2 regions of the Brochothrix campestris genome follow, and region 2 is predicted to be linked to the other one. Evidence: a T-box and tRNA genes for the amino acid it is inferred to sense, from the RefSeq annotation. Region 2 holds a T-box; the other holds one or more tRNA genes.
The links. A T-box is a leader RNA that pairs with one kind of tRNA and senses whether it is charged. The one in region 2 lies ahead of serS (serine--tRNA ligase), so its partner is inferred to be a tRNA-Ser.
Positions count from the first base shown of each region.

Region 1 (7,703 bases), 540 kb from region 2:
ATCGAAAATTTGAATCGTTTGCGATTCCGACAATTATTGGCGAAATAAAGCGCTATTTACGAGATAAAACATGGAGTGTTCATGTGCCACGTCGGATAAAAGAATTAGGGCCTAAAATTAAAAATACAGTTGAAGAGTTAACAACGGAGCTACAACGTTCTCCTTCAATTATTGAAATAGCACAGACGATTGGTTGTGAAGAAGAAGAAGTGCTGGAAGCGATGGAAATGACGCAAAGCTATCAAGCGTTATCGGTTGATCATACGTTTGAAACGGATAATGATGGCTCACAAATGAGTTTGTTGGATGTCGTGGGAAATGAAGACGAGGGCTATGAACTCGTCGAAGAACGGATGATTTTAGCGAAGGTAATGCCCGTTTTAAATGAGCGGGAACAAATGGTAATACAGTTGACTTTCTTTGATAATTTAAGTCAAAAAGAAACAGGTGAAAAAATGCAAGTGTCACAGATGCATGTCTCACGATTACAAAGAGGCGCGATAAAAAAATTACGAACGGCCTTATTAGAATTGAATGAACATGATCAAACATAAAAGACAAAGCCACTTTAATTGCTGTGACGTTGTCTTTTTTGTTTGATGATAAATAATGCGTCTAAAAGACAAACTATGATAAACTAAAGTTAGTTACGACTGCAAACAGACTCACACTTAAAAGGGGTAATCGAATGAATGAACTAATCATCCAACAATTAACAACTGAATTAAATATAAACAAACAACAAATAAAGACGACCTTAACCTTACTTGAAGATGGCAACACAGTTCCTTTTATTGCTCGTTATCGTAAAGAAGCAACCGGCGAATTGGATGAGGTGCAAATACGGGCGATTGAAGACCGTCACACGTATTTAACAAAATTAATGCAACGCAAAGAAGATGTCATTCGTACAATTGCCGAACAAGAGAAGTTAACACCGAGTTTACAACAGGCAATTGAACAAGCGACGAAGCAACAAGTAGTTGAAGATTTATATCGTCCCTTTAAAGTGAAGAAACGCTCAAAGGCAACAATTGCAAAAGAACGAGGCCTCGAACCGTTAGCGAAATGGGCGTTAGCCTTACCACAAAGTGGCTCGATTGACGTTGAGGCCCAAAAGTACGTGTCGCTTGAACAAGAATTACCTGACGGAGAGGCGGTCATCGAAGGCGTGGTCGAGATTATTGCGGAGGTCATTAGTGATAACCCGACCTATCGAACATTTATTCGGGATCTGAGCTTAACAAAAGGGCGAATTACAGCCGTTAAAAAGAAACAAGCTGAAGATGAACAAGAAGTATTCGCAATGTATTACGATTACAGTGAAGCAGCGAATAAAATTGTGCCACATCGCGTGTTGGCGGTTAACCGTGGTGAAAAAGAAGGTGTCTTAAAAGTGACACTCGAAGTGGATGTTGAAGCGGTACACCGTTATTTAGCGCGTCAACTGCTACATAACAAAACAACAGTTGCTGACATGCTTTTAAATGACGCGATTACGGCAGCCTATAAACGTTTTATTGGACCCGCAATCGAACGTGACATTCGGAGTGATTTGACTGAAAAAGCGCAAACACATGCGATTGACATCTTTGGGAAAAACTTACGTAAATTATTATTACAATCGCCACTTAAAAATAAAACAGTATTGGCACTTGATCCAGCTTATCGTACCGGTTGTAAATTAGCGGTGCTTTCTAAAGATGGGCAAGCGGTGACGACAGCGGTCATTTATCCGCATAAGCCTGTTAATAAACGAGCAGAAGCAGAGCGTATTATGCTTGAGTTGATTGCCCAATACGACGTTGAAATTATTGCAATTGGTAATGGAACGGCATCCCGTGAATCGGAGCAGTTTACGGCGGCGTTAATTAAAGAAAAGCACTTAAATGTATCGTATATTATTGTCAATGAAGCGGGTGCTAGTGTTTACTCAGCGAGTGAAATGGCTCGTGAAGAATTCCCGGATTTAACAGTTGAAAAACGCTCAGCTATTTCGATTGGGCGTCGCTTACAAGATCCGCTCGCCGAGCTTGTCAAAATCGATCCGAAATCGATTGGCGTCGGTCAATATCAGCATGACGTTTCGCAAAGAGAACTGAGTGATTCGTTAACTTTTGTCGTCGAGACGGCGGTTAACCAAGTGGGTGTTAATGTCAATACGGCTTCGAGTGCGTTGTTAGAATACGTCTCAGGACTCAACAAAACAACGGCACATAATATTCGCTTATATCGTGAAGAAAATGGTCCGTTTAACAGCCGCGCCGAGTTAAAAAAAGTGCCGCGCTTAGGTGCGAAATCGTATGAACAAAGCATTGGCTTTTTACGTATTCCAGAAGGGAAAAATAAATTGGACGCGACTGCCATTCATCCAGAAACGTATGATGTCGCTAAGTTAATTTTACAACAATTGGAATTAAAACCAAGTGATTTGGGTACAGAGCTGTTGCGTGGAAAAATTAAAACAATTAAACTCGAAGACTTGAGTGAAGCAACCGGTGTCGGTATGCTCACATTAGCAGATGTAATTGAAGCAATGGAAGCTCCGAGTCGTGATTTGCGAGATGATATGGCCGCACCGTTGCTCCGTCAAGATGTTTTGACTGTCGAAGACTTAAAAATCGGGATGGAATTACAAGGCACAGTTCGCAATGTTGTAGATTTTGGTGCCTTTGTTGATATTGGTCTCAAACAAGATGGTCTCGTTCACATTTCGAAGTTAGCCACTAAATTTGTGAAAGATCCGATGAAAGTCGTCTCAGTTGGTGATATTGTGACTGTTTGGGTTGATAAGATCGACAGTGTCAAAAATAAAGTAGGGTTGTCAATGGTGGCAGCAAAAGTGAAGGTCGTTTAAATGAACAATCAGGAATTACAAAGTTGGGTCGAGGAGGTGTCCGAACGTGTATTCGGATACCCTTTTGTTCATCAAGCCACGTTTAATCGTCGGTTACGGACAACCGGGGGGCGCTATTTGCTAGCGACACATCATATTGAAATGAACGAGCGTTATTTGTTAGCCTATGATGCAGCTTATTTTGAGACAATCATCAAGCATGAATTATGTCATTATCATTTACATTTACAAGGAAAAGGCTACCAACATAAGCATCAAGATTTTAAACGACTGTTAAAACAAGTAGGAGGCTCACGTTTTTGTCAGCCGATTGAAACCGACTGGCGTTACTGTTATCAATGCGTGAACTGTCAAGCGCTGTTTCAACGTCGTCGTCGCTTCAATGTCGCTAAATACAGCTGTGGTCAGTGTCGTGGTCAATTGCAAGAACGGTCACAAAATGTTAGGCAAAAGACAATCTTTTAATTAAGGGAAACTTTTTTTATTTTTTTAAGATAGTTTCAAAAAAATGGTTGACGCTAGCTCTTAAAGTCTATATAATACTAAGAGTAGTCGAGAGCAATACTTCTTTTAAGGAGAAATACTCAAGTGGCTGAAGAGGCGCCCCTGCTAAGGGTGTAGGTCGCGAAAGCGGCGCGAGGGTTCAAATCCCTCTTTCTCCATAGCGCAATCAGGCCCGTTGGTCAAGCGGTTAAGACACCGCCCTTTCACGGCGGTATCACGGGTTCGAATCCCGTACGGGTCATTGGTCTGGTAGTTCAGCTGGTTAGAATGCCTGCCTGTCACGCAGGAGGTCGCGGGTTCGAGTCCCGTCCAGACCGCCAGTTTTTTAAAGAAAGTGACGTAATAAGAGATAACACCTATATTGGTCTGGTAGTTCAGCTGGTTAGAATGCCTGCCTGTCACGCAGGAGGTCGCGGGTTCGAGTCCCGTCCAGACCGCCAGTTTATGGGGTGTAGCCAAGCGGTAAGGCAATGGATTTTGATTCCATCATGCGTAGGTTCGATCCCTGCCACCCCAGTCATAAAACAGTGCAGAGTTGCACTGTTTTTTTTATTGAAAAAAACAAAAATACTTTTAAAAAGCTGTTGACACTGGTGCGGTAATACGGTAATATAAGTGTTGCAAGTGTTGTTTATCTATTTTTGAAAATAACATAAACAATCAGCGGCCATGGCGGAATTGGCAGACGCGTCAGACTAAGGATCTGGTGCCCGTTTAGGGCGTGGAGGTTCAAGTCCTCTTGGCCGCATAATTTAAGACAGTCGGATATTAATCTGACTGTCTTTTTCTTTTGAAAATAATGGAAGGAGGCATGGAATGAACTACTTAATGGTCTTTGTTTTTGGCGGTTTAGGTGGCATTAGTCGTTATAGTCTCAGTCTGATGCTACAAGGAAACGTGTTTCCGTTTAGTACATTAATTGTTAATTTACTGGGCTGTTTCTTGCTCGTGATAGTGAATGAATATCTGAGTCTTAAATGGAAGTTACCGAAGGCTATCATTGTTGGAATAGGAACTGGTTTTATCGGTGCCTTTACGACTTTTTCGGCCTTTAGCATGGAATTTATGCAATTATATAAGGCAGGTGAAGTCGCCTTAGCGCTTACATATATTGGTGCGAGTTTAATTGGTAGTATGATTGTGATTAACCTTGCGTATTGGCTCGTTCATCACGCGTTGAATAAGAAGGGGGGCAATGTATGAGTTTTTTACTTGTGGGTATAGGGGCGGCCTCAGGAGCGTTATTACGCTATCTTGTCTCTCGACTTGTGCACCTTTTTTATAAGGGCAGTTTTCCGTTAGCAACCTTCCTTGTTAATATGGTCGGTTCATATATGATGGCATTATATCTCATCACAAAACCTTCGGAAACAGTCAGCTTAGTGATGTTAGTTGGTTTCTTAGGTGGCTTGACGACCTTCTCAACCTTTGCGGTTGAAGGCGTGCAATTATTAAAGAAAAAAGAAGTGTTTACTTTTATTTATTACATCGGGATGTCTTATGTTTTAGGGATACTATTAGCTTCATTACGTTACGTTTTATAATAGGATAAAGAAAGTAAGGTGGAGTAAGTGACAGGCAAGAATGAACAAGAAACACAACCGAGTGTGAAACGGCAACTAAAAACGCGTCATTTATCGATGATTGCGATTGGTGGTAGTATCGGTACAGGCTTATTTGTGGCCAGTGGTTCAGCCATTTCAACAGCAGGGCCAGGTGGGGCGCTTTTAGCTTACATCGCCATTGGTATCATGGTGTTTTTCTTAATGACGAGTTTAGGTGAAATGGCGACTTATTTACCGGTATCAGGATCTTTTAGTACATACGCAAGCCGTTTTGTTGATCCGGCCTTTGGTTTTGCCATGGGTTGGAATTATTGGTTCAACTGGGCAATTACGTTAGCCGTCGATGTCAGTACGGCCGCTTTAATTATTGGCTATTGGTTACCAGATGTACCTGGTTGGATTTTTAGTCTCTTTTTCTTAGTGGTAATCTTTTTGCTGAATGCGATGACAGTTAAGGCGTTTGGAGAGGCGGAATACTGGTTTTCAGTCATTAAGGTCGTGACGGTCATTGCCTTTATCATTATTGGGTTATTAACGATTTTTGGTATTTTAGGCGGTCATTATTACGGTCTCTCGAATTTCACACATAAAGAAGCGCCATTTGTTGGTGGTATGCCAGCTATTTTAGCGATGTTCGTCATCGCCGGTTTTTCGTTTCAAGGAACAGAGTTAATTGGGATTACAGCAGGTGAGTCAGAAACGCCTGAAAAAAGTATTCCGAAAGCGATTAAAACGATTTTTTGGCGTATCTTACTGTTTTATATTTTGGCGATTGCGATAATCGCTGCAATTATTCCGTACACGAGTCCTGACTTATTAGGTGGTAGTGAAACGAACATTGCAATGAGTCCATTTACGCTCGTGTTTAAAAATGCCGGCTTAGCGATAGCGGCTGGAGTGATGAATGCGATTATTTTAACATCGGTACTATCGGCAGGAAACTCCGGCATGTATGCCAGTACACGGATGCTGATGGCAATGGGTCAATCAGGCCAAGCACCAAAGGCAATGGGAAAAGTGAATAAACGTGGTATTCCGATGAATGCCCTTATTTTCACAGCCGTGATTGGAGCCTTAGCGTTACTGAGCTCTATTTTAGGGCCACAAGTTTATTTATATTTAGTGGCTGCCAGTGGTTTGACCGGCTTTATCGCCTGGGTTGGTATCGCGGTATCGCATTTCCGGTTTAGACGAGCTTATATTAAGCAAGGTCACCAACTAAGCGCATTGAAGTACAAAGCTAAATGGTTCCCGTTTGGACCATTGTTAGCATTGATTTTATGTATCTTTGTTATTATCGGCCAGGATTTAGGTTCGTTTGCTAAATTTGATTTACAGGCGATTTTAATGACTTATATGAGTATTCCGTTGTTTTTATTCTGTTTTATCTTTTATAAGATTAAGTATAAAACTAAGTTGATTCCGTTAGATGAGGTCGATTTAGAACAGATTGATCTCAAAAAAGAGCAGTAAGAATAGAATATAAAAGGCGGACAAACAGAGCATGTTTGTCCGTTTTTGTTTTTATCAAAAAATAAAATGTTATATTAATAAAAAAAGCGTATGATAGAAGAAAGGAAGAGGGATATTATGTCAAAAGAAACATTGCAACGCTCATTAACAGGAAGACATATTATGCTGATTGCCATTGGTGGCGCAATCGGGACAGGTTTGTTCTTAGGTGCCGGTCGGAGTATTAGTTTAGCAGGTCCTTCGATTTTACTCGTGTATGCGATCATTGGTTGTTTGTTGTTTTTCTTAATGCGTGCCTTAGGAGAATTGCTATTATCAAACACAGACTTCAATTCATTTGCAGATATTGCGCGTGCCTACTTAGGTAATTGGGCGGGCTTTTTTACCGGTTGGACGTATTGGTTCTGTTGGGTTGTAACAGGTATGGCTGAAATTACAGCTGTTGCTAAGTACATTGGTTATTGGTGGCCAAGTATTCCCCAATGGCTTTCAGCTTTAGCCTGTGCACTCTTATTATTAATGATTAACTTATTAACAGTGAAAGCCTTTGGTGAGTTTGAATTTTGGTTTGCAGTCATTAAAGTAACGACAATTGTCGTCTTAATTGTGATTGGTGCGGTGATGATAATCATGGGAACAAAAACACCGAGTGGTCACGTTTCGCTCACACATATATGGAGCCATGGCGGTTTCTTCCCCAATGGGGCTAAAGGCTTTATTCTAGCCTTCCAAATGGCGGTGTTCTCGTTTGTTGGTGTGGAATTAATCGGTGTTACTGCAGGTGAAACGAAGGATCCCGAAAAAACATTGCCAAAGGCAATCAATGCGATTCCAATTCGGATATTGCTGTTTTATATCGGAACGCTGATTGTGATTATGTCAGTGACGCCTTGGAACAAAATTTCGGCGGTAGATAGCCCGTTTGTAACGCTATTTGCCTTTGTCGGTATTCCAGCCGCAGCCACAATTATTAATTTCGTCGTTATTTCAGCCGCTGCGTCTTCATGTAATTCTGGCTTGTTCTCAACGAGTCGGATGTTATATGGGCTTGGGAAACAAGGAGATGCTTCTCCAAAATTCGCACAATTAAACAGTAAAGGTGTTCCGGCTTTAGGTTTGATTTTTTCAGCAATAATTTTATTGTTTGGTGTCTTGCTGAACTACTTTTTACAAGCCGATCAAGTGTTTACGATTGTAACAAGTTTAGCAACGGTGTTGTTTGTTTTTGTATGGGCCATTATTACCGTCTCATACATCCTTTACCAACGTCGTGATCAAGTGTTGGCAGCTAAACAAACCTTTAA
Region 1 is NZ_CP175511.1:1,803,537-1,811,239, reverse strand. It holds gene sigB (RNA polymerase sigma factor SigB) at 1-554, shown strand, start outside; gene ACJYYY_RS09005 (Tex family protein) at 689-2,857, shown strand; gene ACJYYY_RS09000 (SprT family protein) at 2,858-3,322, shown strand; tRNA gene ACJYYY_RS08995 (tRNA-Ser) at 3,432-3,519, shown strand; tRNA gene ACJYYY_RS08990 (tRNA-Glu) at 3,531-3,602, shown strand; tRNA gene ACJYYY_RS08985 (tRNA-Asp) at 3,605-3,681, shown strand; tRNA gene ACJYYY_RS08980 (tRNA-Asp) at 3,725-3,801, shown strand; tRNA gene ACJYYY_RS08975 (tRNA-Gln) at 3,807-3,878, shown strand; tRNA gene ACJYYY_RS08970 (tRNA-Leu) at 4,025-4,109, shown strand; gene ACJYYY_RS08965 (CrcB family protein) at 4,178-4,564, shown strand; gene ACJYYY_RS08960 (CrcB family protein) at 4,561-4,905, shown strand; gene ACJYYY_RS08955 (amino acid permease) at 5,002-6,399, shown strand; gene ACJYYY_RS08950 (amino acid permease) at 6,517-7,703, shown strand, end outside.
Region 1: it has a tRNA-Ser gene. The T-box ahead of serS (serine--tRNA ligase) is inferred to sense a tRNA for this amino acid. The anticodon was not compared.

Region 2 (7,703 bases):
AAAAAAGGGGGATTTACAATGAATTTACAGGATTTACTTGCACCCATCCACTATAATATTGTGGATGATATTGAAAAACACCGCTCAGATAAGACCGCGTTGATGATGGAAGATGAATCAGGCGTTGTCACAACACTTACTTATAAAGAATTATTAAATAAAGCCAATCAATTTGCCAATGCCCTAATTAAAAAGGGCGTGAAAAAAGGCGACGGCGTACTTGTCATTATGCATCGTTCACTTGAAACTTACATCGCCTATTTAGGTTTATGGAAGGTCGGTGCGGTCATTAGTCCAGCTTCTGAAATGCTGAAAGCTAAAGATTTACACCTCCGTTTTAAATTAGCAGATATTAAAGGCGTCGTTGCTCATGGTCATTATACAACAGAGGTCGATAAGGCCAACAACGATTATAATGCATTAACGGTTAAAATCGCTGTCGATCAACACGTGGCCTCTTGGGATAACTTTGATGACCTCTCAACAACTGAATCAAACACCTTTACTAATGTAGTCACTGCCAGTACTGACCCTGCTCTAATTGCCTTCACTTCAGGGACAACCGGCAATCCGAAAGGTGTCGTTCATATTCACGGTTGGGGCTATGCGCATTTACGTACAGCTTCAGAACGATGGTTAGATATTCGTGAAGACGACATGGTATGGGCAACAGCTGGACCCGGTTGGCAAAAATGGGTTTGGTCTCCGTTCCTCTCTGTGTTAGGACGTGGCGCGACCGGCTTTTTATTCCAAGGTCGTTTCAACCCTGAAAAACAACTGACACTCGTTGAAAAATACAACATCAACGTCTTTTGTTGCACACCAACAGAATACCGTTTACTCGCAAAAGTTGATCAATTAGAGCGATTCAACCTCGACTCATTACGTAGCACTGTATCAGCTGGTGAACCTTTAAACAGCGAGGTAATTAACATCTTCCAAGAAAAATTCGGTTTAAAAGTGCGTGATGGCTACGGTCAAACAGAAAGCACCTTATTAATTGGAACCTTAAAAGACGCGGAAATACGGCCCGGATCAATGGGTCAACCACTCTTGCCTGAATTCATCCATGTTATCGATGAAAACGGCCAACCAGTTAAAGAAGGCGAAGTCGGCGATATTGCGATTTTACGCTCATTCCCTGCCTTATTTAAAGGCTATCATAAAGAACCAGAGCGTTTAGCTAAAGCCATACGCGGGGATTACTTTGTCACTGGTGACCGTGCCACCTTTGATGCCGATAACTACTTTTGGTTCCAAGGACGTAATGACGATATCATCATCAGCTCTGGCTATACAATCGGCCCCTTCGAAGTTGAAGACGCCCTTACGAAACATCCTGCCGTCAAAGAAGTCGGTGTTGTTGCTAGTCCACATGAGTTCCGTGGGGCGATTGTTAAAGCGTTTATCGTCTTAACCGATGGTTACACAGCCTCCGATGACCTTGTTAAAGAACTGCAAAACTTCACAAAAAAAATCACCGCTCCTTATAAGTACCCACGAAGCATCAGCTTTGTTAGCGCCCTTCCTAAAACGGATTCAGGCAAGGTTAAGCGAGTGACACTACGCAACCAGGAATACGGTATTAAGTAATCAAAAAGATGTTCCATTCGACTTTGTCTACAATAAAAAAGCCACCCTTTTTAGGGGGCGGCTTCAGACTGAAGATAAACGCTGTTCTAGGTCGTCAATGCCTCGCCTTCTCGGAGTCGAGTACCATCTGTACACTCACCTCAAAGGCTCGTGTTTCCTAGAACAAAAGAATTTAAAGCCGTTCTAAACGGAAGTGATTGGAGAAAATAACGTTTCTTTTCAGTCAAGTCATCTTGTAGGCAAAGTCACTTGAACTAACGTTAAAAGTCAAACCAGTTTAATTCGACTTTGTCTACAATCTGAAAGCCACCCTTTTTAAGGGTGGCTTTTTTTATTAATCGTTTATTAAATGATCGGTGCCATTAACAAGGCGAACACTATACGTGTTATCTTGATAGTCGACAATGCTGATGCTTGCATTCATAATGTTTTCACTGTTATCACGGTGTTCGCGCCAATCGCCGCCACCTAAGACATACATTAATTGGCGTAAAACCATCCCATGACTCACAATCAAGACATTACCTTCAACGCCTGATTCTTCAATCCGTTTCAAGGCGCGTTTAGTGCGTTCGAGCATTTGCGAATACGTTTCACCACCACTTACTTGCGCACGATACTTAGCAGGTGTATCACGCATCGTATGGAATTCTTCGTATTTTTTCGCTTCTGATGAAGCCATTCCATCCCAAATACCAAAATACATTTCACGTAAATCAGGTGAAGCAAACCGCGGTACATCAGCATGATGCTCCGCTAATATATGATCAGCGGTTTGTTTCGTACGATTACTCGTACTTGTAAAGCAAGCGTTAAATACAACGTCAGCTAAGGCTGCTCCAACTGCTTTAGCGCCATCGATGCCTTCTTGGATTAACGGTGAATCACCCCAGCCTTGCATTAAACCTTGTTCGTTCCACTCTGTTTTACCGTGACGAATAAAATAATAAGTTATTTGCTTAGACACAACGCATTCGACTCCCTTTATTTAATAATTTCTAACCCACGCATGTATGGACGCAATGCTGTTGGTACAACAATTGAACCATCTGCTTGTTGGTAGTTCTCCATAATTGCTGCCACCGTACGGCCAACTGCTAAGCCTGATCCGTTTAATGTATGAACATATTCAACCTTACCGTTCACTTCACGACGGAAGCGAATGTTGGCACGACGCGCTTGGAACGTTTCAAAGTTTGAACATGATGAAATTTCACGGTAAACATTTTGACTTGGAATCCATACTTCAATGTCGTATTTTTTCGCAGCCGTAAAGCCAAGATCAGCTGTACACATGCTCAATACTTGGTATGGCAATTCTAAACGTTGTAAAATATCTTCCGCATCATTAGTTAATTTTTCTAATTCATTGTATGAATCTTCTGGCTTAGAAAATTTAACCATTTCAACCTTATTAAACTGATGTTGGCGAATTAAACCACGTGTATCACGACCGGCTGACCCTGCTTCTGAACGGAAAGACGCACTATAAGCGACATATTTAAGCGGTAATTCATCTGCTTTTAAAATTTCATCACGATGATAGTTCGTTACAGGCACTTCAGCAGTTGGCACTAAGAAGTTATCGCTTTCTTCTAAGAGAAAGGCATCTTCCTCGAATTTAGGCAGTTGACCTGTACCTGTCATGCTTGCACGGTTAACAATATAAGGTGGTAACATTTCTTCGTAGCCATGTTCTGCCGCATGAATATCCATAAAGAAGTTAATTAACGCACGTTCTAATTGTGCACCTGCTTTTTTATAAAATACAAAACGACTACCCGTTACTTTCGCCGCACGTTCAAAGTCTAAAATATCTAAATCTGTTCCTAAGTCCCAATGTGGTTTCGGTTCAAATTCAAATGCACGTGGTGTTCCAACCGAACGAATGACAATATTATCATCTTCCGTATCGCCCACTGGTGTTGATTCATGAGGAATATTAGGGATTGATAACATCAGTTGTTTTAGTTTTTCATTCACAGCAACCAATTGGTCATCTAAACCTTTAATGTCTTCACCAACTTGTTTCATTGCAGCAATTTGCTCATCGGCATTTTCCTTCGCCCGTTTTTTCGTTGCAATTTCACCGGATACTCGATTACGTTCACTTTTTAGTTCTTCCGCTTTTAAAATCAAATCACGGCGAACCGCATCATATTCTGGGAATTTATCTAGCTCACCTAAGTTTTCACCGCGGGCAGCTAACTTTGCTTTTACATTTTCAAAATCATTACGTAACACTTTAATATCTAACATTGTACATCCTCCTATGAATTATTTTATTGTATTAAAAAACTCGTCGACTTCTTGTTGACCAAGAAGGGACGAGTCGAATTATCGCGGTGCCACCCTAATTGAAAGGCCCTTTTACCGGGTCTTTCCACTTAATTGGGATAACGGCTCAGCACCGGAACAATTTAATAGAGCGTACTCATTCCATTGTTCACTCAAAGATGGATTCATAAAGGATGACTCATCAGTTCACACCAACCACTGACTCTCTTTGCAGTCTTCACCTTACTACTATTTCTTCTCAACGTTTTAATTATACGATTACCTTCATTTTACAATACTTTATTGAAAATGAACAGTGGCTTTACTGATTAGATTTTACTCAAACCAACCTTTAGCACCCTCAACAATGTAATCTTTAGCCGTTAGCAAACCTGACTTGCTTACACGCCAAGCACTCAAGAAAAAGCCAGCTCCCGCAATGTCGTCCGCTGCAATAACGTCAACGATACGACCTTGGGCATTATCGATATACCCATAACTAAACGGATCGTTCGCTGCTACCATTGCTTGACCGACAACTTTATCCTTCGCAATTGGGGCAATGAGTTGACCATCACCCGTAGTTAATTTATCCGACAACGTTAGTTTACTAGCAACAACAACCTTATCATCTTTCGGCACAACAAATGATGGTGTAACGCTTGTTGTTAAGGTTGCACTTTCTTTATCGCCTTTAGCGATATTCACCTTCAATTGCTGACCGAGTTCTTTTTTCACCAGTTTATAATTATCAAAACCGTAATTAAGTAGTTTCGCTGTTTCTACAAACCGTGCGCCACTATGTTGATCTTTTGGATTCTTTTTATCGATAACATTCATCACGACCGAAATAAGACGCATGTCAGCTTTTTGGGCTGTAGCAGTAAAAGTCATTCCCGCATGGTCTGTTGTTCCTGTTTTCAAACCATCGACCGGTAAGTTCTTATCTTCATTCACAAGACCTGGTAACATCCAGTTCCAGTTTTCCATTTTGATTTGATCATCAGTGCCTTCTTGAAAGGTCTTTTTGGGAATTTTAGCAAACTCTAAAATTTCAGGATAGTCCATAATTAAAGCACGGCCCAATTTAGCGATACCTCGAGCAGTTAATTCATTTTCAGACTTATTTTTTTGAACACTTTTCCCCTTAACATCTTCATAGCTCAATCCGGTTGAGTTAACAAAGTTATGTGGCCCTAAATCCAATTTGTCAGCTAATTTATTCATTAAGCCAATGTACTTTGTTTCATCGCCACCAGCTAGTTTTTCAGCGATAGCAATCGTCGCACCATTAGCTGAATAAATACTCATCGCTTCAGTTAATTCACGGACTGTGTATGTTTTATCTTGACGTAAAGGAACATTTGATAAGGTATTATCTTGTGATACATTATATGCCGCTTTCGAAATCGGTAACTTATCGTCCCAGTTAAGTTTACCTTCTTTGATAGCTTCCAATAATAAATATTCGGTTACCATCTTCGTCATCGATGCGATTCCTAGACGCTCATCGCCATTTTTATTATAGATGACTTTCCCGGTAGATGCTTCAATCATAAAGGCCGCTTTGGCATTTACGTTAATCGGATTTTTAGCAGTAGTTGCAGCCTCTGTCTTTGACGGTAAAAGCAGCGTCGAAAGCGCGAGCAAAGTGATGAGCGTTAATGAAATGATTTTTTTAAAATACATTGTAAGTAAGGGCCTCCTATTTATTATTGTTAATCTGTCCATGTACAATTACTACGCTATTTTATCACATTATAAGCATGAATAGTAGCTATATGACAAGTATTACAGACGATTTTCAAAAAGTAATATTTGGAAAAATAACCCGTGAATTCGACTCGCCACCCGTGATAATCCGTTGTGTACTTTCACGACATTCTGTTGTGTTGAAAAAAGAAGAACCTGTTCCTGGGTTCACGTCAAAACGAGGGAAATTACTTGAAGCAATATCGATTCGAATGCGATGACCCGTTAAAAAGACATTGCTTGTTGGCCAAAGTTCGATTTCAACTGTAAATTGTTCTTTTTGACTAACCTCATGAATGCGCATAATGTCATCCGTTAAATTATAAGTACGTCCATCGGGTAACACATCGCTGAGTTTCGCTGTAAAATCCACACTCAGCGCATCTGTTGTAACTGCTAGAATCACCCGTACGTTCCCGGTAACATTAAACGGTTCTGTCAGCGGTTCTGTTTCAAACGTCAAAACTGACGGATGCTCATGTGCTGGCAGCTGTTGTTTCGCACCCTCAACCGGATGCTCATGCATGAATGTAACGCCACCACGAGTCGATACAGGACGTTTTGGGTCGTGGTCGTACGAAAGTTCAGCCGCATTGTCTGATGGTTTTAACGTCAACTGAGAGCCGTTAAAATAATAGGTGACAGGAGTTGTATTTGTGAGTGGCCACTCAGAGGCCGTATGCCATTCATTAGTTCCCATCGTAAAATAGCGCACATTGTCTTCAAGGGCTAACGGCTCACCTTTTAACTGATGATTAAACCAATCCAAATGCCAGCCATAGATGTTGCCTCGTGCTTGTTCACCAAAGTAGCGTTCCCCACTTCGTGGTGAGAAATCACCATGAACCCATGGTCCGATAATTAATTTATCGCCAAGTTGTTTATCTTGGCCATTTTGAAAGTTTTCGAGCGTTCCTTTTAAGAAACAGTCATACCAACCAGCAATGTGTAATCCCGGTATTTGGACTTTTTCATACTGTGTATTAACGGATATTTTATCCCAAAACGGATCGGTTAAAGGGGTTTTGTACATTTGACGCAAATAAAAATCAGGCAAGAGATCGTAAATAGGTGGCCATTTTTCGTAAGGATATTTATCGTAATTGCTTGCACCATTCGTTATATTAGCCTGTAACAATGCATACTTACGCGCTAACTCCGACTCATCCTTGACGGTTCGTTCGAGTAGATTAGCCGCAATACTTTCCAGACTCCATACTTGCCACATTGACAGTTCGGTCGCTCCGTTATGATCTTGACTGACGTCAATGAAACTATTTTGACTCATAGTCGGTGCCATCGCCACTAAATGAGGCGGTTGAGTGAGGGCTGCTAACATTTGTGTGTAACCAAAATAAGACAACCCGAGCATACCGACTTTGCCATTGCTATACGGCAATTGAGCTGCCCATTCAACAGTATCATAGCCGTCTGCTTGTTCAGCAATATAAGGACCTTCAAACACGCCTTCTGAGTGATAGCGACCACGAACATCCTGGATAATTACAACATAACCGTGACTAGCTAATACTTGTGGCCGTAAAAAATCAAAGGCATACGTTTTATTATAAGGTAAGCGTGATAGTAAGACGGGATAGGTACCCTCATCAGCTGGACGATAAATATCCGCAGCTAATTTTATGCCATCACGCATCGTTGCCATGACATCTGTTTCAATTGTTAACTTCATTTCATTCCTCCCTCGCTCAATTAAGACTCATATTACTGCCCATTATAACGAGGATTTGTTTGAAATAAAAACAATAAGACTAAGCGAAACAAGCTGTTTACACAAACAACTAAAAAGCATAGGAGCGAATCTAAACGTGTTTATTACAAAAAAAAGCATCGACACTGAGGTCGATGCTTCCAATTTGCTCGTTTCTACCGTTTGGTTTCACTTTTAACTTGTCCAGTTACGCCAAACAGAAACTGTCAAATTTCAGAAAAACCTACGCGATACAAATCATCGCTTTCGTTTTCCTTCCAATTTGCTCGTTTCTACCGTTTGGTTTCACTTTTAACTTTGAATGCTATAGTTTGGTGCTTCTTTCGTAATTTGAATATCGTGTGGATGTGAT
Region 2 is NZ_CP175511.1:15,079-22,781, reverse strand. It holds gene ACJYYY_RS00085 (acyl-CoA synthetase) at 19-1,593, shown strand; gene ACJYYY_RS00080 (histidine phosphatase family protein) at 1,928-2,560, opposite strand; gene serS (serine--tRNA ligase) at 2,578-3,852, opposite strand; T-box leader at 3,914-4,142, opposite strand; gene ACJYYY_RS00070 (D-alanyl-D-alanine carboxypeptidase family protein) at 4,207-5,559, opposite strand; gene ACJYYY_RS00065 (CocE/NonD family hydrolase) at 5,675-7,312, opposite strand; gene guaB (IMP dehydrogenase) at 7,643-7,703, opposite strand, start outside.